DNA from 4 places in the Paenibacillus sp. FSL P4-0127 genome. Region 1 is predicted to be linked to each of the others. Evidence: riboswitches for the same ligand, from Rfam matches in the RefSeq annotation. Region 1 holds a riboswitch; each other region holds the start of a gene.
What was found. Region 1 has a riboswitch for cyclic di-AMP ahead of NYE74_RS18660 (phytanoyl-CoA dioxygenase family protein). Riboswitches for the same ligand answer to the same signal wherever they lie in the genome.
Positions count from the first base shown of each region.

Region 2: it holds a riboswitch for cyclic di-AMP, as region 1 does, so the genes downstream of both, NYE74_RS10345 (hypothetical protein) here and NYE74_RS18660 (phytanoyl-CoA dioxygenase family protein) in region 1, are expected to answer to the same signal.
Region 3: it holds a riboswitch for cyclic di-AMP, as region 1 does, so the genes downstream of both, NYE74_RS10290 (TrkH family potassium uptake protein) here and NYE74_RS18660 (phytanoyl-CoA dioxygenase family protein) in region 1, are expected to answer to the same signal.
Region 4: it holds a riboswitch for cyclic di-AMP, as region 1 does, so the genes downstream of both, NYE74_RS20070 (3D domain-containing protein) here and NYE74_RS18660 (phytanoyl-CoA dioxygenase family protein) in region 1, are expected to answer to the same signal.

Region 1 covers NZ_JBBOWY010000001.1:4,138,162-4,146,206, forward strand. Annotated here, with positions in the region: gene NYE74_RS18650 (acyl-CoA synthetase) at 1-132, shown strand, start outside; gene NYE74_RS18655 (hypothetical protein) at 931-1,197, shown strand; cyclic di-AMP (ydaO/yuaA leader) riboswitch at 1,275-1,417, shown strand; gene NYE74_RS18660 (phytanoyl-CoA dioxygenase family protein) at 1,559-2,449, shown strand; gene NYE74_RS18665 (hypothetical protein) at 2,568-2,738, shown strand; gene NYE74_RS18670 (spore coat protein) at 2,783-3,268, opposite strand; gene NYE74_RS18675 (spore coat protein) at 3,445-4,008, shown strand; partial or broken gene NYE74_RS18680 (AraC family ligand binding domain-containing protein) at 4,134-4,625, shown strand; gene NYE74_RS18685 (aldo/keto reductase) at 4,794-5,774, shown strand; gene NYE74_RS18690 (ABC-F family ATP-binding cassette domain-containing protein) at 5,922-7,478, shown strand; gene NYE74_RS18695 (hypothetical protein) at 7,633-7,860, shown strand; gene NYE74_RS18700 (YebC/PmpR family DNA-binding transcriptional regulator) at 8,014-8,045, shown strand, end outside.
Region 2 covers NZ_JBBOWY010000001.1:2,322,281-2,330,325, reverse strand. Annotated here, with positions in the region: gene kdpB (potassium-transporting ATPase subunit KdpB) at 1-1,292, opposite strand, end outside; gene kdpA (potassium-transporting ATPase subunit KdpA) at 1,317-2,996, opposite strand; gene kdpF (K(+)-transporting ATPase subunit F) at 3,073-3,150, opposite strand; gene NYE74_RS10345 (hypothetical protein) at 3,277-3,681, opposite strand; cyclic di-AMP (ydaO/yuaA leader) riboswitch at 3,789-3,954, opposite strand; gene NYE74_RS10340 (ATP-binding protein) at 4,399-5,952, shown strand; gene NYE74_RS10335 (response regulator) at 5,939-6,640, shown strand; gene NYE74_RS10330 (S-layer homology domain-containing protein) at 6,724-8,045, opposite strand, start outside.
Region 3 covers NZ_JBBOWY010000001.1:2,299,761-2,307,805, forward strand. Annotated here, with positions in the region: gene NYE74_RS10270 (YqzM family protein) at 28-183, opposite strand; gene trxA (thioredoxin) at 505-822, shown strand; gene uvrC (excinuclease ABC subunit UvrC) at 969-3,251, shown strand; gene NYE74_RS10285 (CPBP family intramembrane glutamic endopeptidase) at 3,752-5,509, opposite strand; cyclic di-AMP (ydaO/yuaA leader) riboswitch at 5,793-5,962, shown strand; gene NYE74_RS10290 (TrkH family potassium uptake protein) at 6,029-7,372, shown strand; gene NYE74_RS10295 (potassium channel family protein) at 7,396-8,045, shown strand, end outside.
Region 4 covers NZ_JBBOWY010000001.1:4,430,860-4,438,904, reverse strand. Annotated here, with positions in the region: gene NYE74_RS20080 (amino acid ABC transporter ATP-binding protein) at 1-197, shown strand, start outside; gene NYE74_RS20075 (transposase) at 781-1,695, shown strand; cyclic di-AMP (ydaO/yuaA leader) riboswitch at 2,169-2,344, shown strand; gene NYE74_RS20070 (3D domain-containing protein) at 2,350-3,045, shown strand; gene NYE74_RS20065 (polysaccharide deacetylase family protein) at 3,125-3,955, opposite strand; gene NYE74_RS20060 (dihydroorotate dehydrogenase electron transfer subunit) at 4,107-4,802, shown strand; gene NYE74_RS20055 (dihydroorotate dehydrogenase) at 4,799-5,737, shown strand; gene lpdD (prenylated flavin chaperone LpdD) at 5,773-6,102, shown strand; gene NYE74_RS20045 (molybdopterin molybdotransferase MoeA) at 6,099-7,370, shown strand; gene mobB (molybdopterin-guanine dinucleotide biosynthesis protein B) at 7,397-7,900, shown strand; gene xerS (tyrosine recombinase XerS) at 7,972-8,045, opposite strand, start outside.

The DNA.
Region 1 (8,045 bases):
GCCCCGTATAAATATCCGCGGAAGATCGAATTTGTCGCTGAACTGCCAAAAACGAATACGGGCAAAATCCGCAGAGTAGAGCTGCGGGAGCGGGAGGAGCGCGCAGCCTTGAAGGTGAAAAGCTCCATTTAAAAAAGAGGACTCCGAACTAGGGCAAGAAGGCCTTGATGTAATTGGGGAAAATCACCGACGACTTCATGAATTCGTTACATGGTAAGAAGGACGGCTCGATGAGATCAAATGCAAAAGCCCCATTTGAATTTCTGCAAATTTCTGCTTTTGGGCGGTTGAAGTGCAAAAATACATCTCATTTGCAGCTATAGGATAAAAAGGTAGCTTATCATAAGAAATGAACTGCATATTTGCAGTTGAACCGCCTGTTTCGGGGATTTTCGACGAAAATCGCATGCCCTTTTGCATTTCGTGCCGCTAGCGTTGCATTTAAGTCTGGCAAGATACATTTTCTGAGCACACCAATGCTCTAACGGTTGCCACAAGCGCTATTTGTTCCAATACCATTGATTTCAAATTGTAACGGTTGCCATGGTGCTTATTTCGCTGAAATCCGGTAATTTTTGCCTTAGATTCAGGCAAATAACGGCGCTCGCAACCGTTAGAATTTAGATAAGGTCTTTTTTCGGCAAATAGCCGCTGCTACAACCGTTTAGATTTCGGATAGCTTTCACGGGAAAGCTTGAGCAAAAGTTAATTCAACGCCAGTGATTTCGTGCCGATTTCCCCTCTTCCTTTTTCCAGCTCCGGGTTCCATCGCTGTTAAATCCATGCTCTATCTGCTTTAAAGTTGGTTTCCGCTGCGGCCTAAGCGGCAGGAGTGTGGGATTGGCAAAAGTTCGAACGCATATTGTCCGGGCCTTTTCCTCAAATTAGTAAGGACCTGCATCTTATCATCTTTTTGGAGGAGGCTAAAACATGGCAAATCCTTATTCCAGCATGCAATCGCAAAACCCGATCTCATCCGCCCAGCAGTCCGTCAAAAAAGCGCACCGGGCCGTAACGCAAGCACAGTCCCATCCGAGCGAAGAAACGGTGGAAAATGCCTATAACGCCATTCACAAAGCGGAGAACGCCATTTCCCAGGCGGATGGGCGCATGAACCCGGAACCGCTGGAACGCGCCAAGGAAGATTTGCAGGAGGATCAGGCCGATTTGGCTGAAGCGGAAAGCCGGCTGCGGTAACGAATGCGGCAGCGAGTATATGGCGAAATCGAAAATGTTACAGAACATGGGTTGACATGAACGCGAATTGCCTTTACTATAGACTCACGCTTAGTTTCCGGCTTAAGGAGCCGGGAAACGGGGGAACCATTTTTTTGGGGCGAATCATTCAGCAATGATTGTAGGGTACCATCTTACCCGAGCCCGTCAGCTAACCTCGTCAGCAGTGGATGGGTCTATATTGCGACATTAAGAGATTTTATTAGGCCCTTTTATAAGGGCCTTTGTCCGTTTTAAGGACCCTGCTGGGTAAGCTTTGTCTTCTCCAAGCGGCGGTCCTTTTTGGTTTGGACAAATATTTCTTATGAGGGGATGAGGAGGAATGAATCAATTGGAAACGTCCGTAATTTTTGATCCAAAGACGGATGCTTACCCTTCCCGGGTTTATGCTGAGCCGAGATGGCTTCCGCGGCAGGATCCCATCGTATATGGCGAGTGGAACGCGGAAAGCGGAATCAGCAAAGAGCATTCGGATTTTTACGCCAAAAACGGTTATCTGTTCCTGGAGAACTTTTTTGGCGGAGCGGAATTAAAGGGCTATCAGGAGAAGGCGCAGCGCTTGCGGGAAGCATCCCGGAACCTTTCATCCGATGAAATTATCCGCCAGCCCGGCGGGGAAGAAGTGCATTCGATCTTTGCGATTCATCGGACCCACCCGGTTTTTCAGGAGTTGTCCCGGCATCCGAGACTGCTCGCGATCGTCGAGCATGTTTTGGGGGGACCAAGCTACATCCATCAGTCGCGGATCAATTACAAGCCGGCATTTACCGGCAAAGAGTTCTACTGGCATTCGGACTTTGAGACCTGGCATGTGGAGGACGGGATGCCCCGGATGCGGGCGCTCAGCTGCTTGATCGCACTGGAAGACAATTATCCGTTTAACGGACCGCTTATGGTCATGCCCGGTTCCCATCAAATCTTCGTGTCGTGCGTCGGCCAGGCGCCTGATGATTGCTCCAAGGAATTCATCGCGCCCGATCAGGCGAGCTTAACCGAGCTGGCGAAGCGCTGCGGCATTGAAACGCCGGTCGGCAAGGCAGGCTCCGTACTGCTGTTCGACTGCAATTTGATGCACGGCTCCAACAGCAACATTACGCCGTACCCGCGCAGCAATATTTTTATGGTCTATAACAGCGTAGCAAACAAACTGGCGGAGCCTTATTTCGGGAAGAAGCCGAGACCCGAATACATGGCGGCCCGCACGGAATTTTAAGAAAAAAAGCCGTCCCGGCAAAATGGCTTTGCGTTGGGACGGCTTTATACATAAAGAAGCGCAAAATATCGCATAGTAAATTCAAACCCCAACCTTCCGGGAAAGGAGTGACCTTTAGGTGAGCAATAAAATTGAAGCCGTACGCGCGGATCATCAAAATTTTGTCGATAAGACCGAAGACGAGGTTAAGGCCGTGCCGGCCACCACGAATGTGAATGAAGCGGTCGAAGCCATTACCGGGCATATCAATAAATACGATGAACCTGAAGAAAAGGAACAAAAGAAATGACGCACCGCCAGAAAAACCCCGGAATTCCGGGGTTTTTTCGCAAGCTACATGTTTAGCGCTTGATTGGCCATTTGCACGTCGTGGGCCAGCAGTTCTTCCAAATTGTACGCCGGATAGTAGCCGTGTCGGTGCATGAAGTTAAATATTTTGGTATGAAGGGCGATGGCGCCAAGCAATTGTTTTTGGAATGTTTCCTTTAATTGAGGAGTAGCCGTCTCCGTAATGGAGGCCGCGTAATTGCGTACGGAGGCTTTGGCGAAGCCAAGCAGGCTGGCCGCGTCAAATCCGGTCATATCGGGCGAAACGTTGCGGGCCATACCAGGCGCCAGCGGATAAAATTTAAGCAGTTCGCGGATATTGTGCTCCAAGGTTTTGATCGTTTCTGCATAAAGCGCTTTTAACTCCGGGTCCATCACCATCGGCAGTTTCTTTTTGAACGCCGCCAAATTGGCGGATTGAAAGGCGACTAGCTCATGCAGCTCCAGTGTTTCATGCCAGGCCAGATGCTCCTGTTTCCATTCGTTATTCACGATCTCACACTCCATAGTTAGAATTGATTCATTATATGCGCAGCGGAACCTTATGGGTATTTGTCCTTGTCTGGGACGATTTTACTCCGGCTTCCGGCAATAATAGAAAACGATGGGGCGCATTCTAAAAGTGATTTACCAAGCAACCGAAAAACAGCGAAGGAGGATACGTTCTCATGGAATTGGCCGCACACGAGGCACAGGATTTGAATGAACTAACGTTAAGCTGCGTTAACTCGATTACGAACATGGCGTGTTTCTTAAACCAAGCGCAGGACCCTGAACTGAAGGCGATCCTGCAAAAACATCTTCCGCTTCATTTTCAGGACTACAACATGAAGGTGGAGTATTTAAGCAAGGCGGAAGGGGCCAGCGGGAAACTGGCCATCCCGGATTTGCAGCCGGTCCTGCAATCCTTTACCGAGGCGTCTGCGTCGCCTGTTCCGGTCACGCCGAGAACCTCGATTCAGCAGTTCAACGACCGGGAAATCGCCACCGCTTATTTGCTGACTTTGAAACGGGCGGGCAGGGAGTACGCTTGGGCGGCCATGGAGATGAGCCATCCCGACATCCGCAGCTTCCTGGAGCATGCCTTCTGCATGTGCTCGCACCACGCTTATGACGTATGGCAATGGATGGTAAAAAAAGGCTATTATCCGTTAGAAGCGGCTCCGATGTCGACGATGAATACGCTCGGCGCTTTTTATCAGAAAGTGCAGGAGCCGGCGGCGGTTCATTAGCAACTCGGCGGAGCATAGCGAAAGAAAAAGAGCGGTTACCAAGGAAACCAATGACCTGGCGCACCCGCTCTTTTTTCATGGGATCGGCAATTGGAAACATTGTTTTTGTGGTACAATGTCAGCGGATGCGGGCGCATTCAATTCCACTGCCAAGTGCAAAGAAGGTGCTGTTATTGGCCGCGATTTTTCATTACAACCCGGACCGTCCGTTCCGCGATTCACCGGAGCTGTATTTATGCTATTGGGGCAAGGAAGCCTGCGCTCCCCAGCATTCGTTCGGCCCGGGCGTACGGGACGTTTATAAGATCCACTTTGTCCATGAGGGAAAGGGGAGCGTTCGCGTGGAGGACGGCGAGACGCTGACGCTGACGGCGGGCCAGGCGTTTATCGCTTATCCTGAGCGGGTCGTCTTTTACCAGGCAGACGCCGCAAGGCCCTGGGTTTATTCCTGGATCGCCTTTTGCGGCGATCAGGCGGGAGAAATTCTGGCGCGAACCCGTGTGACCGCGGAGCAGCCGGTGTTCCCCATGGATACCCGTTTGATGCCGAAGCTGTACGAGCTTTTGAACGAGGCCGAGGAGCAGGCGGCCACCCGCGATTTGCGTTTGCGGGTCTTGCTGAACGAGTTTTTCTCGGTCATGGTGGAGCTGGCTCCGGCTTCCGCGCCGGGTCAAGCGGCGGTTCAAGCGCAGGCGAAAGACGCTTACATCCACCGCTGCCTTGATTTTCTGCACAGCCATTACGGCGAGGAGATTTCCGTCGGCCAGCTGGCGGCGGTCGTTGGGCTGGACCGCAAATATTTGTCGGCCATCTTTAATAACCGCGCCGGCAGAAGCGGCTTGAAGCTGCCCGCCATATCCCTCGGATTATGGCATAATTTCGGCGGCATCGATGTTTTGGAAAACGGGCGGGCGATGCTGCGCCGGGCGTTTGACCTCGGCATTACGCATTTTGATCTGGCCAACAACTACGGCCCGCCGCCGGGGTCGGCGGAGGAAACGTTCGGCAGGGTGCTCAGGGAAGACTTCCGCCCTTACCGTGACGAATTGATCATCTCCACCAAAGCGGGCTACTACATGTGGCCGGGACCTTACGGGGAATGGGGCTCCAAAAAATATCTCGTCTCCAGTCTGGATCAGAGTCTCAAACGGATGGGCCTCGAATTTGTCGATATTTTTTACCACCATCGCCCTGATCCGGATACACCGTTGGAGGAAACGATGTCCGCGCTCGACCTCGTCGTGCGTCAAGGGAAAGCGCTTTATGTCGGGCTGTCCAATTATCGGCCGGAAGAAACTCGCGCGGCAGCGAAAATCCTCAAAGAGCTCGGCACGCCATGCGTGATTCATCAGCCCAGCTATTCGATGATGAACCGCTGGATCGAGGAGGGGCTGCAGGATGTTTTGCAGGAAGAGGGGATCGGTTCGATCGTTTTTTCGCCGTTGGAAAAAGGCATCCTGACCGACCGCTACTTAGGCGGGATCGCGCCGGATTCCCGGGCGGCCGGGCCCAGCGTATTCCTGCGTGCGGAGGATTTGACCGCGGAGCGGATCGGCCAGGTGAAGCGGCTTAACGATTTGGCCGCAGCAAGGGGGCAAAAGCTGTCGCAAATGGCGCTCTCCTGGGTGCTGCGGGGCGGCAAGGTGACCTCGGCGCTCATCGGCGCGAGCAAGGTCAGCCAGATCGAAGACGCGGTTCTTGCGCTGCGAAACACCTCGTTCAGCGCTGAAGAGCTGGGCCAAATCGACGAGATTTTAGGTTATTAGATTGTAACGAAAAGCACCGCTCCTGAAGATCAGTCCGGGGGAGGTGCTTTTTTTGCGGGCAATAATTTATTCCGCCGTATTGAGTTGTCCTCCGGTTAACCTTTATAATATGACGAGTGTATCTTTTTGCGAGAAAGGTGTAGTTTCATGAGCATATTGAATGTAGAAAAGCTAAGCCACGGGTTTGGCGACCGGGCTATTTTTAACGATGTGTCCTTCCGGCTGCTGAAAGGCGAGCATATCGGCCTGATCGGGGCCAACGGCGAAGGCAAATCCACCTTCATGAACATCATTACGGGCAAGCTCCAGCCCGATGAAGGCAAAATCGAGTGGGCGCGCCGGACGCGCGTCGGCTATTTGGATCAGCATGCGGTGCTGAGCAAGGGCATGACGATCCGCGACGTGCTGCGCGGGGCGTTTCAGTATCTGTTCGACTTGGAGCAGGAAATGAACGACATGTATGCGAAAATGGGCGAGGTGTCGCCGGAGGAGCTTGAGCGGCTGCTGGAGGAGGTCGGCACGATTCAGGATACGCTGACGAACCAGGACTTCTACATGATCGACGCGAAAGTCGAAGAGACCGCGCGGGGACTCGGGTTGACCGATATCGGGCTGGATAAGGACGTAAACGATTTGAGCGGCGGGCAACGGACGAAAGTGCTGCTGGCCAAGCTGCTGTTGGAGAAGCCGGACATTCTGCTGCTGGACGAACCGACGAACTATCTGGACGAGCAGCATATCGAATGGCTCAAACGCTACCTGCAGGAATACGAAAATGCGTTTATTTTGATTTCGCACGACATTCCGTTTTTGAACAGCGTCATTAACTTGATCTATCATATGGAGAATCAAGAGCTGACCCGTTATGCCGGCGATTACCATCATTTCCAGCAGGTATATGAGGCTAAAAAACAGCAGCTGGAGGCCGCCTATAAGCGCCAGCAGCAGGAAATCGCCGACCTGAAGGATTTCGTCGCCCGCAACAAGGCGAGCGTCGCGACCCGGAACATGGCGATGTCCAGGCAAAAGAAGCTGGACAAGATGGAGATCATCGAACTGGCCAGGGAAAAGCCGAAGCCGCAGTTTAATTTCAAGGATGCGAGAACGTCCGGGAAGCTGATCTTCGAAACGGCGGATTTGGTGATCGGCTATGATTCGCCGCTCTCGAAGCCGCTGAACCTGCGCATGGAACGCGGGCAGAAAATCGCCCTGGTCGGGGCCAACGGGATCGGGAAAACGACGCTGCTGCGCAGCATTCTCGGGCAGATTGCGGCGCTATCCGGGTCCGTGCACCTCGGCGATCTCCTGGAAATCGGTTATTTTGAGCAGGAGATGAAAGAAGCGAACTACAACACGTGCATTGAGGAAATTTGGGACGAGTTCCCGTCGTTTACGCAGTTTGAGGTGCGCGCCGCGTTGGCCAAATGCGGCCTTACGACGAAGCATATCGAGAGCAAAATCGCCGTGCTGAGCGGGGGGGAGAAAGCCAAAGTCCGCCTGTGCAAGCTGATTAACCGCGAGACGAATTTGCTGGTGCTCGACGAACCGACGAACCACTTGGACGTGGACGCGAAGGATGAATTGAAGCGGGCGCTTATTGCGTATAAGGGGAGCATTTTGCTCATTTCCCACGAACCGGAGTTTTACCGCGACGTTGTGACGGAAACGTGGAACTGCGAAGCGTGGACGACGAAGATGCTGTAAGCGGAAGACACTAACGGCATTCAGTAGAAACGGCTTGCTCTTTTACAGAGGGCGGGCTGTTTTTATTGTAATAAGGGCGAAAGAACAGTCATACAAGCGGGCAGCCTCATATACCGTAATGAAGCTAAAAACCTATAGTGAGGTGAATCTATAAATGAGCTGCCATTGCTGCCCGCCCGTAACGATCGTTGCGCCGACGCAGGTCATCGTCCAAGATATCTACGACCCCCAGCTTGTCCAAGTCATCCATCCGATAAACATAGTGACTCGACGTCATTGCGTTCCCGTTTACGAGCATCTGGTCAAATACAATGTCGTTAGTGAGGCGCCCAAGGCGGCGGTTTGTTCCACGGCTCCGCGGCGGAAAAGAAGAAAGCGGTAATGCTCTCCCTTCTTAAACAGCCCTACTGCGTATTAAGGTAGGGTTGTTTTTTATGGAGTTCCCCAGTCAAAAACAGCGATTGCAAGAATAGTCCACAGCTTGAAAAAAATCGGTTATAATAGATAGGTACTAAACATAGAAAGTGGGAACAGTATGGGCCGCAAATGGAACAATATTAAGGAGAA
Region 2 (8,045 bases), 1.8 Mb from region 1:
GCCACGGCTAGTGGGGTCCCGCCCTCCGAGGCGATGCGATGGGCCTGTCTCTCCAACTCCTCCGGAATCAATCCGCCTTGGGAAGCCACCCATTTGCGAATGGCGTCAACCGCCCCTTTGCGCACTTGGCGTCCGTCCTTCAGATCGACGCCGCTCATCCGCGTTTCCGCCTTGAATTCAACAAAGCCGCCCCCCTCGCCAAGCGAGGCGTCATAGGACTTCCCGTTTTTCTTCATCCATTCCAGCACCGAGCGGCCTTCCGGGGTTTCGTCCTGCACGGAAGATACCGCCGCCCAGGCAGCCGCCTCATCGATGCCCGCGCCTCCAACCGGTATGATTTCGCTGGCCATCCGGTTCCCGAAGGTAATCGTTCCGGTTTTGTCGAGAATCATCGTGTTGATATCGCCCGCAGCCTCAACCGCTTTGCCGGACAACGCCAGCACATTGAACTGCGTCACCCGGTCCATGCCGGCAATGCCGATGGCCGACAGCAGGCCCCCGATCGTCGTCGGGATCAAACAAACAAGCAAGGCGATCAGTACCGGAATCTCCAAATGAATACCCGCATAAGAAGCGATCGGCCCAAGCGTCACGACGACGATCAGAAAAATAAGCGTCAGGCTGATCAACAGCGTATTTAGGGCGATTTCATTCGGCGTCTTCTGCCGTTTCGCGCCTTCGACAAGCGCAATCATCCGGTCGATGAACGTCTCGCCGGGATCGCTGGTAATTCTCACCTTAATCCGGTCGCTAATGACGCGCGTTCCGCCGGTGACGGAATTGAAATCGCCGCCCGCTTCCTTGATCACCGGCGCCGATTCGCCGGTAATCGCCGACTCGTCGACGGAGGCGAGCCCTTCGATCACTTCGCCGTCGCCGGGAATCATCTCCCCTTGGAAAACGACGACGATATCCCCCTTGCGCAGCTCCGTCGAAGGCACCGTTTTAACGCCATTGCCAACCACTTTGTTCGCGGTAATCTCTTTCTTCGTCCGCTTCAACGTATCGGCTTGCGCCTTGCCCCTGCCCTCCGCCAAGGCTTCGGCGAAATTGGCGAACAGTACCGTAAACAACAAGATCACGAACACGGCGAGATTAAAGCCGGTGCGGTCCTTCGCGTCGAAGTAACCGGGAAACACCGTCATCAGCAGTACGATGACCGTGCCGGCCTCGACGACAAACATCACCGGATTTTTCATCATAACGGCCGGATTCAGCTTGATGACGCTGGCCTTCAAAGCTTGTGCGACAAGCGGACCGGAGAACATGCTTTTTTTACGTTTATCGTTCATGGCAGCTTCACCTCATATTCTTACTTAACGAATCGTCAGATGCTCAGCGACTGGCCCTAGGGCAATCACCGGCAGAAAAGTCAGCGCCCCGATCAAAATGACGGTGCCGATCAGCAGGAAGCTGAACAGCGCATTGTCCGTACGGAACGTGCCGATCGTCTCCGGCACCCATTGCTTGCGCGTCAACGATCCGGCGACGGCGAGCATCGCAATCATCGATATATACCGCCCGAAAAACATCACCAGGCCGGTCGTTATGTTCCAAAACGGCGTATTGTCCGCCAGCCCCTCGAAGCCGGAGCCGTTGTTGGCGGCCGCCGATGTATATTCGTACAGCACCTGCGTGATGCCGTGGAAGCCGGGATTCGAAATCGCTCCCTTGCCGAGATCGGTCAGGAAGGCGATCGCCGCCGGCGCCAGGATTATGAACGGGTGCGCCAGAATCGCAATCGCGATCAGCTTCATCTCGCGCGGCTCGATCTTGCGGCCAAGGAACTCCGGCGTACGGCCGACCATCAGTCCGCAGATGAATACGGCGAGTATCGCGTACATCAGCATATTGACCAGCCCGACGCCTTTTCCGCCGAATACGACGTTCAGCATCATCTCCGCCAGCGGCACCAGCCCCCCAAGCGGGGTCAGCGTATCGTGCATATTGTTGACCGTGCCGGTCGTCGCCGCCGTCGTCACGGCAGTGAACAGCGCGGATTGCGCGATGCCGAAGCGTACCTCTTTCCCCTCCATGCTGCCCTGCGAAGCGTCGATGCCCAGCGCGTTTATCACCGGGTTGCCGCTCTTTTCCGCGGTATAGACAACGGTCAGGAACACCAGGAACAAAACCATCATCGCCGAAAAAATGACCCAACCCTGCTTGCGGCTCTTCGCAAATCTGCCGTACATGAAGGGCAGCGCCGCGGACAATGACCACATCGACAGGATCTCGATCACATTGGTCAGCGGGCTCGGATTCTCAAACGGATGCGCCGAGTTGGCGCCGAAAAAGCCGCCGCCGTTGGTGCCCAGATGCTTGATCGACTCCAGCGAAGCGACAGGCCCGATCGCAATCTGCTGCGTCGCCCCTTGCAAGGTCGTTACCGAGAGCGTAGACCCAAGCGTCTGCGGCACCTGCAGCGCGACCAGCACGAGCGTGACGATCAACGCCAGCGGAAAGAAAATCCGCGTATGCGCCTTGACGAAATCCTCAAAGAAGTTGCCCAAGCTTTTTCCCTTGCTCGTAACGCCCCGGACAAACGCGACCGCGACCGAAAGACCCGTAGCCGCCGACGTAAACATCATCATCATGATCACAGCCATTTGCGAGAAGTACGAAAGCCCCGTCTCGCCGCTGTAATGCTGCAGATTTGTGTTCGTAATAAAGCTGATCACCGTGTTCATCACCAGCGTCGGCTCCATATTGCCGATACCGTTCGGGTTCAACGGCAAGCCGCTCTGCACCCGCAGCAGCAAGTAACTTACCGCGGCGAGCACGAAGTTGGTTGCGATGAAGCTGATCGCGTACCGCTTCCAGCTCATGCCTGCGCGATGCTTCAGCCCGATGACCGCATAAATGGGTTTCTCGGCCCAACAGAATATTTTATCCGTGCGATTGGGCTCGTTAGAGAAAACGTGGTACAAATAATTACCGAGCGGTTTGGCGATCAGCATCAAAATACCGATCACAATTACGATTTGCAGTATATCCATGACTGTTCCTCCCACTATTAGAGGTTGTTCAAAAAGCCATCTTTCCTTTTTGAACTCGCACTATAAACAAAACTCGTTAAAACTTTTCCGGATGAAGCAACGCATAGATTAGATAGACCAGCAATCCACACGTAAAAATCAACACGATAGTCATTCGCGTTCGCCTCCCGTATCCTCCACCGTTTTACCGCACCAAACGACAAATCCAACTATAAGCGCTAAGGCAACGGTCAACGTTAGCACCATCCAAATATCCAGCATCACGACACTCCTCCAATGGTTAATCAGTCAGGCGGCTGAGCAGAAACCCAACTTCCCCGTTTTTTGTGTGTACCACGTAGGAAGCACCGAGTGTTTTATAAATCACATCGGGGTACCACGCGGTCGTCACGACAGTTACCGCTTTGCAGGGCCATCGGGCAATGAATTGCAAATACTGGCAACTCAGCGGCAAGCTGGTCTCAAAAATAAACACGCGCCCGATCGGAAATGCAGGTACCCCGCTCACTTTATTACGGGTGGTATTTACACGTAAAATCTCATCCACTCCGAGTTCCTTCAGCAACTTTTCTTCCCTTTTGTTATTGGTTAGGGCAGCTACCGGGACTTTTCGGTACAGCAGCAATTGAACGAAGTTTCTCCCCGCTTTATTTGAAGCGGCCACTAAAATACGACTCTTCTCCATACACTCCTCCCCCGGATCAAGAAAGAAGGCAACAAAAAAGAAGCCTTGGAAAAGAGGAACCTTTTCCGCGGCTTCTTGCAGTCATCCTGACCGGCCCGCGACAAAATGTTGCCTCTCCACACGCTTACGAGGTTAGCTGACGGATTCGGGCGTGAGAGTCGCCCTACACCCGGCATTTGAAAGTGCCGGGTGATTCACCCCATGAAGCCGGCTAACGGCTTCCGTTGGTTCCCCCGTTCCTTGTGTCTTTCAAGGATTCAGCGTTTAATGAAATCATCATTCAATAAATATTACAGTTAGCTGACGATTCAGGCGGTGAGAGTCGCCCTCGTCTTCGCCGAATGAGTCATGACCGATGATTCCGCTCCAACCGTTCCGATCGTTCTGCTCTCACACAAGCTTCGGCACGTTGGTTTCGTCGATCGGCATATCCATTTAGAATCGAATGGCCATTCAATTCATGGATCGTATCTTACTCCTTAGCTAAATGGTTGTAAAACGACGCAGCCGGCATATCCGTAAAAAAAAGAAACTTTAAGATGAAGTTAGCGCTCTCAAAATATTAGAGCTTCATTTTCCTCGCAAATACTCGTGATTATATGGCATTTCGTGGATTTTTACGGAATTTTTACGCCTATAAACGGTTTATTTTATTCCTTTTTTACATTACCCTGAACTATAGTAGTAACGGGAGCATAGACGGACAGGAGTGGTTTAATGGATAAGTTGAAATCGATGTGGATGCTATGGAAGCCTTATGCAAGCATCACTTTGCTCATCGCAATCATGACCGCCGCCATGCACCCGTTCGGACTAGCGTTTGATTCGGTCAATATAGCACTTCTCTATCTGCTGCCCGTGCTTTGGAGTTCCGTCGTCTGGGGCCTGCGCCCTGCTCTTTATGCAGCAATGATGGGGGTCCTGGCCTTTGATTTCTTTTTCGTTTCTCCAATTCTGAGTTTTACGATCGCGGACTTGCGCTATCTGATCTCGTTCGGCGTTTTTTTGGCGGTAGCCGCGTTAACGGCCAGCCTGGCGGTAAAGCTGAAACGGCAGTTGCTATACGCCAAGCAGAGGGAGGAGCATACCGCCGCGCTCTACGTGCTCAGCCGGCAAATGAGCGATATCGCGGACATTCACTCCCTGCTCAATAATGTTTCCCGGCAAGTTTCGCAAACCATCGGTACGGAAATTGCGATTTTTTTGCCGGATCAACGGAATAATTTAGTGCTAGCCCACTGCTCTTCGGTTCATAGCGATTGGGGACAGGGCGAAACGGAAAAAGTGATGGCGAAGCTGGCGTTTGATCATGGCGAAGCTGTCGGAAATGGAACCCGTACCTTAAGAGACTCTCCAGCCCATTACCTGCCGCTCAGAACCGAGGACCGCGTGCATGGGGTATTGGCGCTCAATCTGCAGGATCGGAAAAGCGGGCTCACCACCGAGCAACAGCGGATGCTGGACGCACTGGGCGGTCTGGCGGCCACCGCCATCGCCCGCATGAAGCTGGCGGAGGAAGCCAAAATCGCTCATTTGACGGCCGAATCGGAACGGCTTCGCACCGCGATTCTAGATTCTGTTTCTCATGAGTTGCGTACTCCGTTAGCGGCCATTATCGGCTCGGCGACCAGCCTTATTGAAGGCAATTCTCTTTTTTCTTCGGAGGATCGCATGGAATTGCTGCTTACCATTCGGGACGGTGCCCTCCGTATGAATCGGTTGGTCAAAAACCTGCTCAGCATGGTGCAATTGGAAAGCGGCATGCTGCGTCTTAGAAAAAATTGGTGCGATGTGGAAGATCTGATCGGCGTCACCTTGGCTCAGGTCAAAGATTTTCAGCAGCATCGAAAACTGCGGGTAAACCTGCCGGCGTCCGTTCCTATGGTAATGGGGGATGAAGTTTTGCTCGAGCAAGTGCTGGTTAATGTGGTCAGCAACGCGATCAAATACAGTCCGGATTACAGCGAGATTTTCATAACGGTAAGGCCCGAGGACGACAAGCTTGTTATCCTTGTTTCCGATACGGGAATCGGACTTGCCGGTGACGATTACGGCCGGATCTTCGAAAAGTTTTACCGTTCGGCCGCCGCCAAGCAAGTGACGGGCACGGGATTGGGACTTGCCATTTGCAAGGGAATCGTGGAGCTGCACAATGGAACCATTACGGCCAAGCCGAATCAGCCGCAAGGCACCGTCATTACAATTACACTTCCCCTTAGCAAGCCGCGCGAAGGGCATTTTGAAGAAATGGAGGAGGATGACCATAAGTAAGCTTGGAGCTCGTATCCTAATTGTCGATGACGAACCCCAAATTCGCAAGCTGCTGACGGTGACTTTACTGGCTCATCAGTATTCAACTTATGAAGCGTCCACGGGGGAGGAAGGAGTGCTGCAAGCCTCATTGATTCATTCGGACCTGATCGTGCTGGATCTCGGATTGCCGGACATCTCCGGTATGGAGGTGTTGCATCGCATACGAGACTGGTCAAACGTGCCAATCATTGTACTAACGGCTAAAGACAGAGAAGAAGACAAAATCGCGGCCTTGGACAGCGGTGCCGACGATTATGTTACCAAACCGTTCAGCATGGGAGAACTGGTGGCCAGAATTCGCGTGGCGCTGCGCCATGCCGCCAAATCGGCAAACGAACCCGTGCTTCGGATTGGTGGACTAACCATCGATTTGGCACAACGGATTGTGGAAATGAATGGAGAGCGGGTAAAATTGACCCCAACAGAATATGACCTGCTGAAAGTCCTCGCCTCGAATGCCGGGAGGATCGTAACGCAGCGGCAGCTGCTTCAAGAAGTATGGGGCAGCCATCATGATGAGTCCGAAAGTCACTACCTGAGAATCTATATCGGACATTTGCGCAAGAAACTAGAAGAAGATTCGACCCAGCCCAAGTTAATCGTTACGGAGCCGGGAATCGGATATCGCCTGCTTTCCGGGGAATAATTCACCCGTATCTGCCCCTGAAAAAAACAGGAAACGCCCCGCAAGCTACTGGCCTGCAGGGCGTTTCTTCCACTGGAAAAGAGTTATTCCAATGAAATGGCTTCTCTGCTTTTAATAAGATAATTGTAAATGACCTGCGCCGCCATCGCCCGGTTAGTAAAGCGCTGCGGAGAAAGACGGCCGTCGCCGGTTCCCTGCATCAGGCCGGTCCCCAGCATATCGTTGATGGCTGATTGCGCATAATCGGCAATATCTCCGGCATCGCTAAAGCTCCGAGCCGTACTTGGGTTATCCGCCGGCAGCTCGGTTCCCGCCGCTGCCATGATAGAATGAAGAATCACGGCCATATCCTGGCGGGTAATTTTCGCTTCCGGCCTGAACCGGTTATCCCCTGTTCCCTTAACCAGTCCCATGCTCTTTGCAGCCGCCAAATACGGGCTGTAATACCGGTTGCCTGCGTCCGCGAAATTGCTTGCGTCCTCGCCTGCCGCCGGCTCCATTCCGAAAGCGTTCATGGTCATCACGAGAAACTCCGCGCGGCTAATGTCGCTTCGCGGCAGAAAACGTCCTTCCCCGCTTCCCTTGACGACGTCCCTTGCCGACAGGTAATTAACGGCTTGGGCATACCAGCTTGAAGGGCTCACATCCTGATAGGATACCGTCTTGCCCCCAAGGACAAAATGGCCCAACCGGCCGGTATGAAATACTGCCGCCTGCAAATCCTTGTTGTAATGACTGTTCAGCACCGCTTTTGCCGGGCCTCCTGCGTCAATTTCCCACACCGCAAGACCGTCGGTCTGCTCGTGTTCACCAGGAGTATAAGGAACGGACACCGCAACATCCGCCACGCTCCCTTGCCAGTCGATGTCCTTGCCGTCCATGCGCAGCGCCAGCTCGATGGCCGGTCTGCCGCCGATCAGCCCCAGCATTTCCGGCGATAATCCGGCCGGAACGCCGGGACGGACAACCAGTTCCACGATCGGACCGGCCGTACCGGTACGGCTCAGCATCCCCGCGGGCAGAGTCACGCGGGCATGCGGCGTAACAAGCTCAATCCGGCTCCGTCCATCCGTTTCGCTGAAGAAGGCGGACGGAAGCTGCGTGATAAATTCGCCGTCGAAACGGTTGCCGCTGTCGCTCAGTACAACGGACACCTTTTTAACCCCTCTTGCGTCTGCGCCGGCATTGGAAAAGGCTGCGCTGAGCTCCTCTTCAGTGATGGAGACAACAGCCTTGTTTCCGTCGATAGCCGCTTGAGCAATGATCGTGCCGGAGCCGGATGGAGCAGGCTTGACATTGCCCGCTGAGCTAACGGCCCCACCGCTGCCCGTGCTTCCGGAACTTTTTCCGTGATTTCCGTTTCCACTACCGCCGTTGCCTCTGTCGTCATCATCGTCGTCGTCAT
Region 3 (8,045 bases), 1.8 Mb from region 1:
AATGCCGGAGGTATGTAGGCGCTTCAATTAACCGGCAATAAATTTAATGATAACCATCCCGAAAAAGATCACGATCATTAACGTCAGCATGCCGAAGAAACCGTTCATCAGATCGAACAGGTCGTTGCGCGGTTCTTCGTTAATATGCTGCCGTGGATCGTTCGCATGCGTGTTTGCATCCATAGCGATGGGGCCTCCTCGCGAATTTATCGTGTCGTCAACTACATTTGTCATAGACAATTCGTTTTCAGGTTATTCTTAGTATAACCAATCGCTTTTCACTTTGTAAAGAAGAAGGGATGGGCCGAGCACTTTCTTTTTTTTAGTGGGATGTGGTATAATTGGTTCGGCAGCTGTCGCTCAGGGAGAGATCCCTGAAAATGTTCATCTTGGAACGTTTTACCGGCGAACGGTCTGCATCATTCTCACATTCAATCCAATTGCTGGGCTGAAGCAGCAGGTATTTGACGCGCTCCCAAGCAAACCTATAAGGAGGAGAATATCATGGCCATTGTTAATGTATCCGATCAGTCTTTCAATAGCGAAATTGAAGGACAAGGTCCGGTTCTAGTTGATTTCTGGGCTCCCTGGTGCGGTCCCTGCAAAATGATCGCTCCGATTTTGGAGGAGTTGTCGGCAGAAGTGGGGGACTCGGTGAAAATCGCCAAGCTCAACGTGGATGACAATCCGGAAACGGCTTCCCGTTTTGGCGTAATGAGCATTCCTACCCTGATCCTGTTCAAAGACGGTCAACCGGTCGACAAAATCGTCGGGTTGAACTCGAAAGACACGCTGAAAAACCTGATCGCCAAGCATCAATAAGACAGGGATAAGGCGATAGGGACTTTTGCTGCGCGCCTTGGATTACGCCTCCGGTTTCGTCCGGGGGCGTTTTCTGTGTAAGCGGTGTACGCCTTCGGGCGGCGCGGATGTTTTTCTAAATTCCATGCGGGAGGAGGATGAAGGGCGTGGACTCATTTGTCAACGAAGCGCAGGGGCAGGAGCAGGAGAAGGCGTTGGAGGCGATTCGCCACAAGCTGGCGTTGCTGCCGGATTTGCCGGGCTGTTATTTAATGAAAAACAAAGACGGCAAAATCATCTATGTCGGCAAAGCCAAAGTGCTGAAAAACCGGGTCCGTTCGTATTTTACCGGCAGCCATAACGGAAAAACGCAGCGGCTGGTCTCGGAAATCCGCGATTTCGAATATATCGTAACCGGAAGCAACATGGAGGCGCTCATTTTGGAGTGCAACCTCATTAAGCAGCATCATCCGCGTTATAACGTGCTTTTGAAGGACGACAAAACCTTCCCTTATATCAAAATTACGAATGAACCGCATCCCCGGCTCGAGGTGACCCGGCGGGTGCTTAAAGATAAAGCGAAATATTTCGGTCCGTACCCGAACGCGTATGCGGCCCAGCAAACGAAAAAGCTGCTCGACCGCATGTATCCGCTGCGCAAATGCAACGTGATGCCCAAAGAGGTGTGCCTTTATTACCATATGGGGCAATGCCTGGCGCCATGCGTGCAGGAGGTTCCGCAATCGACCTACGACGATATGACCCAGGAAATAACGTCGTTTCTGAGCGGTGGGCACGAGGAGATCAAAAAAGAGCTGGAGCGCAAAATGCATGAGGCGGCCGAGGAGCTGCAATTCGAGCGGGCCAAGGAACTGCGCGACCAGATCATCAATATCAACGCGCTGATGGAGAAGCAGAAGATCACGATGAAAGACGCCAAAGACCGCGACGTCTTCGGCTTTGCCGTCGACAAAGGCTGGATGTGCGTGCAGATCCTGTACATGCGGCAGGGGAAAATGATCGAGCGGCATGCGTCGGTATTCCCGTTTTACGGCGATGCATACGGAGATTTTCTGTCGTTCGTCACGCAGTATTACAGTGAAAATCCGGCCTTGCCGCAGGAGATTTTGCTGCCGGAGATGAAGGAGGATGCGGAGGCTGAGGCCGCTCGGGCTGAGGGGGATCCGAAGCGCGGAGCTGAGCCGTTCGGGGCTGCGGCTGAGCGTCGCGGCGAAGACGGAGCGGAGCCAGAGCCGGTAGGCCTGGGGCCGGAGGCCGCGGCTGGGCAAGCTGCGGGGCAGGAAGGCGCGGACGGTGCGGTACCGGCGCTGGCTGCACTGGCGGGGCTGGCTCCGGCAACGGAAGGCGCGGACAGTCCGGTGCTGAGTCCGGGAGTCCAGGCCGTGCCGGCCCCAGCGCCGGAAGGCGAGAACGGCCCGGTGCCGACGCCAGGGGCGCAAGCGGGGGAAGCCATGCAACTGGAAGGCGAGGCTGGCCCGGTACCAGCGCTGCGTGGCGAGAACGGCCCGGAAGCTCAAGCCGGCCCGGAAACCCGGTCCGCGGAGCAGCCGGCGGCGCTGGATTCGGCCTCCGGAGCGGCGGCGCTGCAGGAATGGCTTGGCGTCAAAACGCTGGTGCCGCAGCGCGGCCTGAAGAAGCAGATGGTGACGATGGCCTTGGAAAATGCGCGCGTGGCGCTCGACGAGAAATTCCGCCTGATCGAACGGGATGAGGAGCGGACTTCGAAGGCGGCGGAAAACCTCGCGCGGGCGATCGGCCTGGAGAAGGCGTCGCGCATCGAGGCGTTCGACAACTCCAACATCCAAGGGACGAACCCGGTATCGGCGATGGTCGTGTTTATCGACGGCAAGCCGGCCAAGAAGGAGTACCGCAAATACAAGGTGCGGACCGTACAGGGACCGGACGACTACGAAACGATGCGCGAGGTGATCCGCCGCAGGTACGAACGGGTGCTGAAAGAGAACCTGCCGCTTCCCGACGTGGTCGTAGTCGACGGGGGCAAAGGGCAGATCTCCGCCGCGACCGACGTATTGGAAAACGAGCTGGGCCTCTATATCCCGGTGTGCGGCCTGGTCAAGGACGCCAAGCATAAAACGGCGCAGCTGATGGCTTTTGACCCGCCCGAGCCGATTCATCTGCCGCGCGACAGCCAGGAGTTCTACCTGCTGCAGCGGATTCAGGATGAGGTTCACCGCTTCGCCATCACGTTCCACCGCGAGCAGCGCGGCAAGTCGATGGTCGTTTCGCGGCTCGACGCGATCCCCGGCATCGGGGAGAAACGGCGCAAGGCGCTGCTGAAGCATTTCGGCTCGCTGAAAAAAATCAAAGAGGCTTCAGTCGAAGACTTCCGGCCGCTTTCGATCGGCGACAAGCTCGCCCGCCAAATTATCGACGCCCTGCGGGACGAGGACGTGCCGGAAGAATTGTAAACTACGGCCAGTTTTGGAGCCATGGCTTACCATGATCGCAAGGAGCGGGAGCGTGATAGGGATCCAAAGTCACTGGCGGCGTTGCATTAACTTTTGCTCAAGCTTTCCCGTAAAAGCTATCCGAAATCTAACGGTTGCAGCAGCGGCTATTTGCCGAAAAAAGACCTTTTCTAAATTCTAACGGTTATGAGCGCCGTTATTTGCCTGAATCCAAGCAGAAATTACCGGTTTTCAGCGAAATAAGCTCCATGGCAACCGTTACAATTTGAAATCAACGGGATTGGAACAAATAGCGCTTGTGGCAACCGTTAGAATATTGGTTTGCCCAGAAAAGGTAACTTTCCACAGATTTAAATGCAGCGCTAGTGCCAATTGCCGCTATTTTGCGGAAACAAATGCAACGCTCACTCCTCTCTGCTCCTTAAACCAAAAAACCGTCGAAGCAAAAATTGCTTCGACGGTTTTTTGCGTTCTGCAGGGTCAACCCTCTTCACAGCCGCCTAAGGCTGCTGCAGCAGCTGCGGAGATTGCGGGGGCTCCGGCTGCTGCGGCTGCAGCGGATGCAGTGGCGGTGGACCCTGCGGCGGACCCTGCCGCTCCTTGCCCGGCGGGTTGAACAGATAGATGACGTAAGCGACGATCGCCGGCAGGGCGATGTAGACCAGACCGGCGGCGATGTTCACCGCTCCGCCCATAAACATCAGGCTCAGCGCCATAAGGATGCTGTCAAAGATCACGTGCGAGAAAACGACGGTCGGAAAGCCGTAGCGCAGGAAAATGAAGCTGAACAGCAGTCCGATAAAGGTCAACTCGATCGGCCGTGAAATGACCGGATAGATCGGATACAGCGTATGGCCGAAAGCCCAGATCAAGGTCGTCAAAAGACTGGCGATGAACGTGCTGCGGAACAGCTTTTTCAGCATCGGAATGCCGAACAGCCGGTAAACGGCTTCCTCGCCGATCCCGGCCACCCAGGCGAGCAGCGGGAACAGGAGCGGGTAGACCATGTTGTACGGCGATTGTGTCGCATCGGTCGTCGACCAGGTATGAATCGTTCTTTCCAGAATGAAGAAGACAACCGACTGCACCCCGAGCAAAATTAAAGCCCACGCATAACCGTCGGCCACCGCGGTCAGCACATGGCGGCCGTAACCTTCCTCCCTGGACCGCGCCCACAGATTGATGCCGTTTTTCCGCCACAGTCCGTCCCCGCCGACGAGCGAGAAATATACCGAGGCGGCAAGAATCAGGGTGACGAGTCCTTGAATCACGAACCCTACCGTCAGCACGATCGGATCGAGCCCGTCCTTTTCAAACACAGGCAGCATGTTGACCGTCCCGATGACGGACAAGACGAAGTAGGCGCCGGCCAGAAAAATCCCGCGTTTAAAAGTGGTATGCGCCCGCGTCAGCGCGCTGTATACGATGGCCAGGATGCCGAGCACAAATGTGAACAGGGCGTATCCGGCAAAGGTAAGCCAGTTGGCCAGCCGCGTCTGCCCGGCGACGTAATCGGCATGCGACTCAGGAACGGAGAAGTAGCTTTCGAATGACGATACGGCGCCGTATTCGTAGCGGATATCGATCGTCGCTTGCGACTCCCCGAGCTCATCCCCCTTGATGTGATAGAGCAGACCGACATCGCCCTCGCCCGACACGCGCTCAAGGCGGGCTGGGTCAAAGCCGAACGCGGCCAGATAAGGCGCGGCCAGCCGCTCCTTCTCCTCCAGCGTCAAATCGCCCTCCCAGGTGCGCAGCGAGTCTGGCGTTTCGGTACCGTAGTCCAGCATCATCTGCTTTTTCGCATTGCTCGAGGAAACGATTTCCTCGAACCCGACCACTTTGCCGGTGGTCATGTGAACGTCGACGGTCAAAGCGCTAAACACATCGTTTGGTTCGTTGAAACGGACGCGAAATACGTCGTACGGAAATTGCTTGTCATACGTCTTCAGGAAAGGGGCGAGCAAATCCGCCTTCGTTAAATAACCGTACAGATCGGAGCGCGATTCATAGGTAACGAGCGCTTTTTCGGGATGACCGGCCAACTCGATGTTCAGCACCGACTTTGCAAATTCGATAGCTTTCGTTCTGGCCTGCGATTTGGCGATGACGTCATCCGACTGTTCCATCTGCAGCGTGTCGGAAGCGGTTGTCGGAAAAATCTGGACGATGAAGAAAATGACCAACCCGATCAGGGCCATCAGCCAAAGCGTTTTTGTCTTCAGCCTGCGGCTGGACGGTTTCATAGGTGAAAACATTACAAAACTCCTTTAAAATTTTTTGTTCTCAAGTATGATTTTGCGCGAAGTACATCACAGTAAAGATAACATAGTGGAATTTCCAACGCCAGTTGAAGGCAAAAATGATGAAAAGATGCAATAATCCCGTTATACCCTAGCATGGCTCAGATTGGACGGCAAGAAGATCGGGGATTTGCCGTTTCCAGCCCTTTTTCACTGTTTTTAATCAAAATGAACCTTTGTAGTGGAAGCCAATAAGGATTATAATCCATTTGACGAAAACGGAATGAAAACAATTGAAAAAATATTAAGGCCTAATTTCGATTTCGAAAACGGGGGAACCGATTTTTTTGGGGTGAATTTCGCGCGATTGTGGCGGCAGCCGGTATGGCTGCCTTGGTCGGGCGATTAGGGCAACTGTGCATGCCCGAATCCGTCAGCTAACCTCGTAGGCCTCCTGCAACAGGAACCAAACACCGAAAGGCATTGGATTTCCAGTGCTTTTTTCTTTTGTTCTTTTTTCACGACAACAATGGGGTGAATGAATTGTCTTTCAAAAAAATCAGCTTTTCCCCGCCGCAAATTTTGGTGTTGGGTTTTGCGCTCATCATTTTGCTGGGATCGCTGCTGCTGATGCTGCCGATTTCCAGTGCGGCCGGGGAGACGCTGCCGTTCGTCGACGCGCTGTTTACGGCGACTTCGGCGACATGCGTAACGGGACTGGTCGTCGTCGACACCGGGACCTATTTTTCCACGTTTGGCCAAATCGTAATCATGCTGCTGATTCAGGTCGGCGGACTTGGGTTCATGACCATGGCCACCTTGTTTTCGCTCGTGTTGAAACGGAAAATCTCGCTGAAGGACCGGCTGATCCTGCAGGAGGCGATGAACCAGAACACGATGGAGGGGATCGTCCGGCTGATCCGCAAGGTGCTGCTGTATTCGCTGGTCATTGAATCCTGCGCGGCGCTGCTGTTCGCGATTCGCTGGGCGTTTGACATGCCGCTGGGCCGGGCGCTGTACTTCGGCGTTTTTCACGCGGTATCCATGTTCAACAACGCCGGGTTTGACCTGTTTGGCGAATACCGGAGCTTGACGTTGTACGTGGCCGATCCGCTCGTCAACTTCGTGGCGATGTTTCTCATCGTGTCCGGGGGCATCGGGTTTATCGTGCTGTCGGACATCATTGATTTCCGGCGCCGCCGCAAGCTGTCGCTGCATTCCAAGGTGGTGCTGTCGATGACGTCGGCGCTGATCGTGGTCGGGGCCCTGGTCATATTTATATTCGAATTCACCAATCCGCGGACGCTAGCCCCGCTCGGCTGGGGCGGGAAATTTTGGGCCGCGCTGTTCCAGTCGGTGACGCCGCGGACGGCCGGGGCCAACACGGTCGATATCGGCGAGCTGCGGCAGGCTTCGCAATTTTTTATGATCATCCTGATGTTTATCGGGGCTTCGCCCAGCTCGACCGGCGGCGGGATCAAAACGACGACCTTCACCATTCTCGTCGGCGCGGTCATCTCCATGATCCGCGGACAGTCGGACCTCGTCCTGTTCCGCTACCGGATGGCCCAGGAACGTATTTTCAAAGCGGTCACCATCACGATGCTCGCTTTATTTCTTGTGGTGGCCGTCGCCATGGTGCTGTCCACGACCGAGGACGCCAGCTTCCTGAGCATTCTGTTCGAGACGACCTCCGCGTTCGGCACCGTCGGGCTTACGATGGGGCTTACCGGGAAACTAACGGTAATCGGCAAAATCCTCATCAGCTTTACGATGTTCGCCGGAAGACTCGGGCCGCTTACGCTAGCTTATGCGCTTGGACCGAAGAAAGGCAAGGAATTGTACCGCCATCCGGAAGGCAAAATGATTATAGGATAAGATAAGGGGACTTGAGATTAAACATGAAAATGCAGCAGTTTGTAGTCATCGGACTGGGCCGGTTCGGCTCCAGCCTGGCTCTGGAGTTGATGGACCTCGGGTATGAGGTGCTCGGGATCGACCGGGACGAAGAGGTGGTAAACGAATTGAGCGACCAGCTGACGCATGCCGTCGTGGCGGACGCCACGGACGAGGAAGTGCTGAAATCGCTGGGCGTCCGCAACTTCGACTGCGGGATCGTCGCGATCGGTAACGATATTCAGATGAGTATTTTGGCGGCGATTTTGCTCAAGGACTTGGGGATCAAAACCGTGGTCGCCAAGGCGCTCTCCGTCTTGCACGGCCGCGCGCTGCAAAAGCTTGGCGTGGACCGGGTTATTTTTCCGGAACGGGATATGGGCGTCCGCGTGGCGCATCAGCTCGTGACTCCAAATCTGCTGGATTACATCGAATTGTCCAAGGAATACAGCATCGTGGAAATGAACGTTCCCGCTTGCCTTGACCGGAAAAACCTGGGCGACATTAACCCGCGCGCCCGTTTCGGCTGCAGCATCGTGGCCATTCATCGCGACGGAAGCATCCTGGTGGCGCCTACCGCCATGGATCAGCTGCAAGAAGGGGACATTATGGTCATCATCGGATCGAAGAGAAATATCGAAGAGTTCGAGGAAGT
Region 4 (8,045 bases), 290 kb from region 1:
TGGACGTGATGAAGAGCCTGGCGGAACGGGGGATGACGATGGTCATCGTCACCCATGAAATGGGCTTTGCCCGCGAGGTCGGCGACCGCATCCTGTTCATGGATCAGGGCGTGATTCTCGAGCAGGGGACGCCGCAGCAGGTGTTTGGCGCGCCGCAGCACCAGCGCACGAAGGATTTTTTAAGCAAAGTGCTGTAGTGCCTTTAAGCTAGTATCCTCATATGTTTTTATTTCACTTCACCATATTTTTTCTTCTGATATCAAGTGAACTCCTCTTAATTTAGCAGAATCCTGCTTTCGAGGAGTTCACTTTTAATTCGTAAACTCGACCTCGTTTTCTCTATTCAAGGCGTCTATATATGAAATGCTGTTACCTCAGCTCAAGACCAGTCGAAAGATCAATGCTGAAGGCCACTTCAGAAGTTTTTTAGCTCAAAAATCGAGATCGGTGCTTGAAGAAATAAATGATGACTTTGGCTCTATTGATTCCAGGATGACGGACTGAGGTGGCTGTCTATAGCGTTTGTGTCTTGGTGTTCCTGCCTTGGTGTTCCTGCCTGCTGCCTGCCTTTGCACGATTATCCCCTTCTTTCAGGAGCAGGGAGCAGGGGGTGGGGGTTAGAGCAAGGGTTCCAAAAAAGAGAGAACAAAAAAACAAAAAAAGGGGGAAAAAATGAGGCGGTTCAGGTGAGATTTTTGGCTTGATAAGAGAACGCGTGTTTGGTATAATGAAATAAATGGAATTTATGTTCGTGTATTCTTGATTCGGGGGCGAGCGAATATGGAAGTCAATACGGAAACGGAACTTCAACCATTCAGCAGCCGTTTTAACAGCGAGCAGGACTGCATGGAGGCGCTGATCGCGATGAAGTGGCCAAGCGGCTTCGTCTGCCCGCGCTGCGCTTACACCCGGTGCAGCCGTCTGTCTTCCCGGCATATCCCTTTGTTCGAGTGCGGAAAGTGCAAGCATCAAACATCTCCTTTGGTCGGCACGATTTTTGAAGGAACGCATCTGCCCTTGCTCAAGTGGTTCGAGGCCCTGGATTTATTCCTGCTCCCGGGCGGCATCTCGGCGCTGCGGCTGAGCAAGGTGATCCGGGTCACCTACAAAACCGCCTGGTCGATGCTGCACAAAATACGTCATGCCGTGGGGGAGTTCGATGCCCGGGAGCTGCTCTCCGGAGACGTGAAGGTGAACAGCGATCAGTATGGGCGTAATCCGTCCCGGTGTCAGCTTTCGCATCCGTACGCCTCGGCGGTCGTAGCGGGATGCACGGTCACGGAGTCGGGCGAGCCGGAGCAGGTCAAAATCCGCCTGGTGCCGCATAAGCGGGGAGGCGAAAAGAGGGCAAACCGTCGCGATCTAACCGTGTTTATTGGCGGGCATGTGGATGTCCGTACATCGGCGGTGCAGTTGTTCTCTCAGGCCTTTCGGCTATATGCGCCCTTGCGGAGAGTGGTGAGAGAGGCGTGGGAATCGCTGAAGGGTACGTATGGAGCCTTGGGACTGAAGCATCTGCAGGCGTACCTGAACGAATACACCATACGCCGCCGGCTGCGCCTGTCCGGAGGACTGCCCGGAGCGGAAGAAACGCTGCGGCAGAAGTTGCTGCGCATGTGTGTGGCAATTCCGGCGATTCCTTACCGCCGGCTGATCGCACGCCAACCGAATCAGTCCCTTGCGGCTGCAGCCTGATAGAAATGATTGAACGCTACGGACATTGCACAAACGGATTCAGACTGCAGCAAGATCACGGTTTTTTCTTTTTTTCCGTTGTCTTGCCCCATTCTCCCGTCAGGTCTGCTTCACTTCACTTCTCCTAAACCTTCTTTTCCCGAACCTGGCTAATGATCTATGAACAGATTTATTGATCTCGAACATATCTGCTTTTCCCAAGCATATCTGCTTCTCCCGAACAACACATCTTCTTCTCTGCTTCCTGATCAAACGGGATAATCGTGCAAAGCCGTCCGGACAGCGGATGTTAATCTGCCGACCACCCCACCGGCCTTCCCTTTCCTCAAGATTGGCTAGAAGCTTGTTTGTACGTTACAACATGATGAGTTGTTACTTTTTTTACATGATTCCATAAATAAATAATAGCGGCAGAATGCGGGTTTGCGCGTTTTGGATACTATTTCCTGTCCAATTGGTTACAAAATTGTGATATATTCAGATAGCCAAAACCTGCCTCGGCAGGTGCGGGGGATGATTCAGCGAATAACGGAACGTTAAACGAAACGTGACCGGTTTTCTTGGGGTGAAGCGCTCGCATTGGGCGCCGGGGATAATCCTTTTTCCCGAATCCGACAACTAACTCCGCAGGCGTATAAAAGGAGGAAGAACAGCATGAAAAATCTCTTATTCTCGAAGATTGCAAAAACAACGTTGGTAGCCGCAAGTTTGGCGGCGGTTTTACAGACGGTACCTGTGCACGCGGATGCGGTACATACGACGGAAGAAGGAGATACCTTCTATCTGTTGGCCAAAAAGTACGGAGTCGGCTTGGAGCAATTGATGAACGCCAATCAGGGGATTGATCCCGGCAATATATACGAGGGGCTGAAGTTGATGATTCCGGAAATGGAGGCTCCCGAAGCGAAAGCAGCGGCGCCGGAATCGAACCAGGCTCCCGCGGCAAAGACGATGAAAGCCGACGCGGTGTCGGGGCCGACCGTATTGCCGTCGGACAAAGTCGTCGAAGCCTGGGGCAAAACGTTTAATTATTCCCATACGATTCAGGTGAAAGCATCGGCATACTCGGCGGCCGCCGACGAAAACGGAAAATGGGGCGCGGTCGATTATTTCGGAAACCCGTTAAAGCTGGGCACGATCGCCGTCGACCCGGACGTGATTCCGATGGGAACGAAGGTACTGGTCACCGGATATAATCATGATGGCTTGCCGAAGCAGGCGTTTGTGGCCACGGCCAGCGATCAGGGGGGCGCGATCAAAGGCAACCGCATCGACATCTTCATTCCCGGCAGCGTCAAATCCGTCGAATCGTTCGGGTTTCAGGATGTCACCCTGTACGTGTTGAAGTAAATTCGTTTGCTTATATGTAGATCCAGTAAAGAAAGTGCGAGCGCTAGACCATTGGGTCTGATGCTCGCGCTTTTCTTTTTTATCTATACTTCGCCGTATTTAGCAATTCGGCCAAATCGACAAACTGGTAACCTTTGTCCCGCAGCGTTTGGATAATGTCCGGCAAAGCTTGGATCGTACCGTTTAAATTGGATCCTACTCCGCCGCCGGCATGAAAAAGAACGATCGAACCGGGCTCTATGGCGCCGAGCACGTTGTTTTCGACCTTGGATTTGTTCAGCCCTTTCCAATCCAGCGAATCCACGTTCCAGTTGACGATGGTGTAGCCGTTTTGCTTTGCCCATTTAATTTGCGGCTCCCGGATTTCGCCGTAAGGAGGACGGATCAGCTTGGGCCGGTACCCGGCGGTTTGCTGAATGATTTTTTCCGTACGCAAAATTTCCGTTTGAAATTGCTTGAGCGACCGTTTTCCGAAATTCGGGTGGCCAAAGGAGTGATTGCCGATCAGGTGGCCTTCCCGGCGTATCCGTTTTACCAGGGCAGGGAATTTTTTGGCCCGGTTGCCGACAATAAAAAAGGTCGCCTTCACACCTTCCTTCTGTAAAATGTTTAAAATTTGCGGTGTAAATCTCGGATCCGGCCCGTCGTCAAACGTCAGCGCCACTTGCTTGACCTCAGGTCCGCGAAATTTGAACGTTTCGGAATATTTGCGCCGAAGCTCGCTTAAATCGGCCGGCTTCGGTTTGGCGTCCGCCCGGGCGGCTTGAGCTTTTGCTTCCTTGTCGCCGGGCTGCAGCGCAGCAGCCGCAACGCGGGACGTTTCGGAAGAAACCGATACGACGGGCATGCTGCCCCCGATTACTGCGAGAATGAAAACGGAAATCAGGAAGTTTCTGAACAGGGTAGTCAACATTTTTCCTCCTTCGTCCGGGTACTGTTATGATTTGGTATGCCCATCTTTAACGGGATTTATAAAGACACAATTATGAAAAACATCACAGACGTTCTTCCCGAAAAATTGCATCCTTTGATGAAGCAGACGTAAGGAAGAGGTGGATTTGATGGCTATCGTGGTAAGCAACAGGCGGGTTGCCGATGACGTGTTTTTATTGACGGCGGAAGGCAGCTTTGCCGGGAAAATGGGCCAGTTTTATATGCTCCGCGCCGGCGAACGGTATCCATTGCTGTCGCGGCCGATCAGCATTTTCGATTTGACGGAGGACCGGATCGGATTTTTGTACCGGATTGCCGGGGAAGGAACCAGCCTGATCTCTCAGCTGAAGCCTGGCGATCCGCTCCGGATGGAAGGGCCTTTCGGCAACGGCTTTCCCTCGCTAACGGGAAAAACGGCATTCATCGGCGGCGGCATCGGTATCGCCCCGTTTTATTTTGCCCTCAAAACGGCGCCACAGGCTGACGTATATCTCGGCTTCAGCCGGGAAGCGTACATGGTCGAAGAGTTTCGCCAGGCATCCGCGGGCCGGACTATCGTTGATGTGGGCGGTTCGATACTCGACCGCGCCGATTTTGACGCTTATGACACAATCATCGCCTGCGGGCCGCATTCGATGCTGCAAGCCGTGCAGCAAAAGCAGGCAAGCGCGGGAAGCCGGGCCAAAGTGTACGTGTCTTTGGAAAACCGGATGGCCTGCGGCATCGGCGCTTGCTTGGTGTGCAGCGTGAAATGCCGGGACGGCCGGAAAAAGGCGTGTACGGACGGCCCCATTTTTCCGGTGGAGGAGGTGGTTTTTGCATGAGCGGGATCGATTTGTCCTGTGCCATCGCCGGGGTTTCCTTTAAGAATCCGGTCGTTATGGCCTCCGGTACGTTTGGTTTCGGGCGGGAGTACGGTGCGCTGTACGATATCAACAAGCTTGGAGGGATCAGCGGCAAAGGCTTGACCCTCCGTCCAAAGGCGGGAAACGACGGCCTGCGCGCGGCCGAAACGCCTTCCGGAATGCTCAACAGCGTAGGCTTGGAAAATCCCGGCGTCGCTGCTTTTCTCCGCGATGAATGTCCGTATTGGGAAACGCTCGATTTGGCGCGTATCGTAAATTTGGGCGGGAACACGCTCGAGGAATACGCGGAGGGCGCGCGCTTGATCGATGAGGACGCCGCCTGGCGCAAGCGGGAGGGACGTCAGGCGGTCGACATGATCGAATTAAACATCTCGTGCCCCAACGTCAAGGAGGGCGGGATGGCCTACGGGATCAAAACGGAGATCGCCCGCGGCGTCGTCCGCGAGGTGCGCGCGGCCACGAAGCTGCCGCTGATCGTCAAGCTGTCGCCGAACGCCGAAGACATTGCCGGGATGGCCGTAATGTGCCAGGAGGAGGGCGCCGACGGGGTTTCGCTGGTCAATACGTTTTCGGCAATGAAAATCGACATTTACCGGCGGCGCAGCGTCTTCGACAACCTGTACGCCGGATTGTCGGGGCCGGCGATCAAGCCGATCGCATTAAGGATGGTCCACCAGGTGTGCCGGGCCGTTACGATTCCGGTGATGGGCATGGGCGGTATCGGCAGCGCCGGGGATATCATCGAGTTTATTATGGCGGGAGCGGCCGTTGTGCAGGTGGGGACCTACAATTTCGTGCAGCCGTGCGCGGGCGAGCAACTGGTTGCCGGGCTGACCGAGTTTATGCGCTCGGAAGGCATCCGAAATTTGGACGAAATCCGCGGAATCCTTTAAAATGTGGTTATACATGGAGAAAAGGAGGCTGCGGCATGTTGACATTTGACGACATCAAGCTGGAGGCGATTCCGATGGGGCGCGATTTGCTGCTCACGATCGGCGGCGGCGAGGTCCATATCGGCGCGGCGTCCACCGCTTACGCGGCGGAAGGGGGCGTTACCGTGCAAACCTCGGCCGTTCCCGGCCACAAAGAGCACACGCTAAGCGAGGATTTCGCCCGCCGCGCCGCCGCGGCGCTGAATCGGACGGTGACCGTGGTCATGGGAATCCATTACGATGATTTAAGCAAGGCGGAAATTTTGGCCGTTTCGCAAAAAGCCTCCGCTTTACTGGATGATTATTTGCAGGAGGTTAAAAAATGACTACCGATTCGCAGCAAGACAAATTTCGCCGCAAAGCGCTGCAGGTTCCGGACGCGCAGGGACGGATTCTGCCTTATGCCCGGCGCCTGCCGGCAGAAACCGTAGCGCTGCCGGACGCGCAAGGACGGATTTTGGCCGAACGTGTGACAGCCCCCCATCCGTATCCGCATTTTCGCCGGTCGGGGATGGACGGCTTTGCCATCCTCAGCCGGGATACGCAGGGCTGCGGCGCGAACCGCCCGGCTCTGCTGGAGGTGGTGGACGAGATCCCCTGCGGCTCTCTGCCTTCCGTACCGCTCGCGCCGGGAACGGCGGCGCGGATTATGACCGGGGCGAAGGTGCCGGACGAAGCCGACGCTGTGGTCATGTTTGAAATGACCGAGACGATCCGGCAGGACGGCAAAACGTATATCCGGCTCATTCGGGAGATCGACCCGGGCAAGAATATTACTCCCGTCGGGCTGGAGCTTGCCGCGGGAGAGGTCATTTTGGAGCCCGGGCGCAAGGTGGGGGCCGGAGAAATTTCCGTGCTCGCAACGTTTGGGATCGACCGGGTGCCTGTCGTAAGAAAGCCGCGGATCGCGGTTTTTTCCACCGGTTCGGAGCTGCTGGCTATAAGCGAACCGCTGCAGGACGGAAGAATTCGCAACAGCAATGCGTACATGCTGGCCAGTCAGATTAAGGACGCGGGTGCGGAGCCGTTTATGCTGGAGGCGATTCCCGACGATCTGGAGCTGGCCCGCCAGCGGGTGCGGGCGGCGTTTGCCGATTACGATGCGGTGATCACCACCGGGGGCGTTTCCGTCGGCGATTTCGACATTATGGCCGATCTTGTGTCCGGCGGCGAGGTGGAAATGCTGTTCAACAAAGTGACGATGCGTCCCGGCAGCGTGACGACTGCCGCCGTGAAGGACGGGAACCTGCTGTTCGCGTTATCCGGTAATCCCGGCGCCTGCTTTGTTGGCTTCGAGCTGTTCGTGCGCCCGGCGATCGGCCGGATGCTTGGCGTTTTGCAGCCGTTTTTGCCGGAAATGACGGCGGAGCTAGGCCGGCCATACAAGAAAATCAACAACTTTACCCGATTCGTCCGGGGGAGGCTGGAAGCGCGCGAGGGCAAGCTTTACGCTTATCCGGCCGAGCTTGACGAATCGGGCGTGATGATCACGATTAAGGACAGCGATGCGCTGATTGTCATTCCTCCTTCCGGCGAAGCGAGGGAAGCCGGGGAAATGGTCACCGTGCTGAAGCTTCCGGGCGCTTCTCTTTGAGCGCTTTGGACAAGGAGGTTAACGAAATGGCGCCGATCATCCAAATCGTCGGCTATAAAAACAGCGGTAAAACAACGTTAATAGCCCGTCTTGTGGAGATGTTTCATGCCATGAATCTTCGCGTTGCCGTCATCAAGCATGATGTCCACGGCTTCGAGGTCGACCGGGAAGGGACCGATACATACCGCCACCGCCAGGCCGGCGCTTCCGCCGCCGCCATCGTCTCGCCATGGCGCACGGCGATCGTGGAGGAGCGGGAAACGCCGCTGGCGGACTTGATCGGGCATTTTCAGGCGTATGATCTTATTATTATTGAAGGCTTCAAGCGCGAGCCTTATCCGAAAATGGTGTTCATCCGCTCCGCCGAGGACGAGCATCTGCTGACGGAGCTCGGCGGGGTTTGCGCCGCGGTGTACAGGGAAGAGGCTCTCCCCGATCCGGACAAGCCGCCGCGGCCTGGACTTCGCTGCTTTGAGCGGAACGATGTGGACGGGATATTGTCGTTTCTGAAGCAAAATGTCCTAGTCTAAGCAAAAAGGACTTCTCAGCATAAAATGCGGGGGAGTCCTTTTTCGCGTACGGCGGCCGGCAGACGGATTTTTTACGATCCGCCGCTGATCCGGCGCTCGATTGCTTCGGACATCGTTTTGTCGGTGAGATGGGCGTAAACCTCAG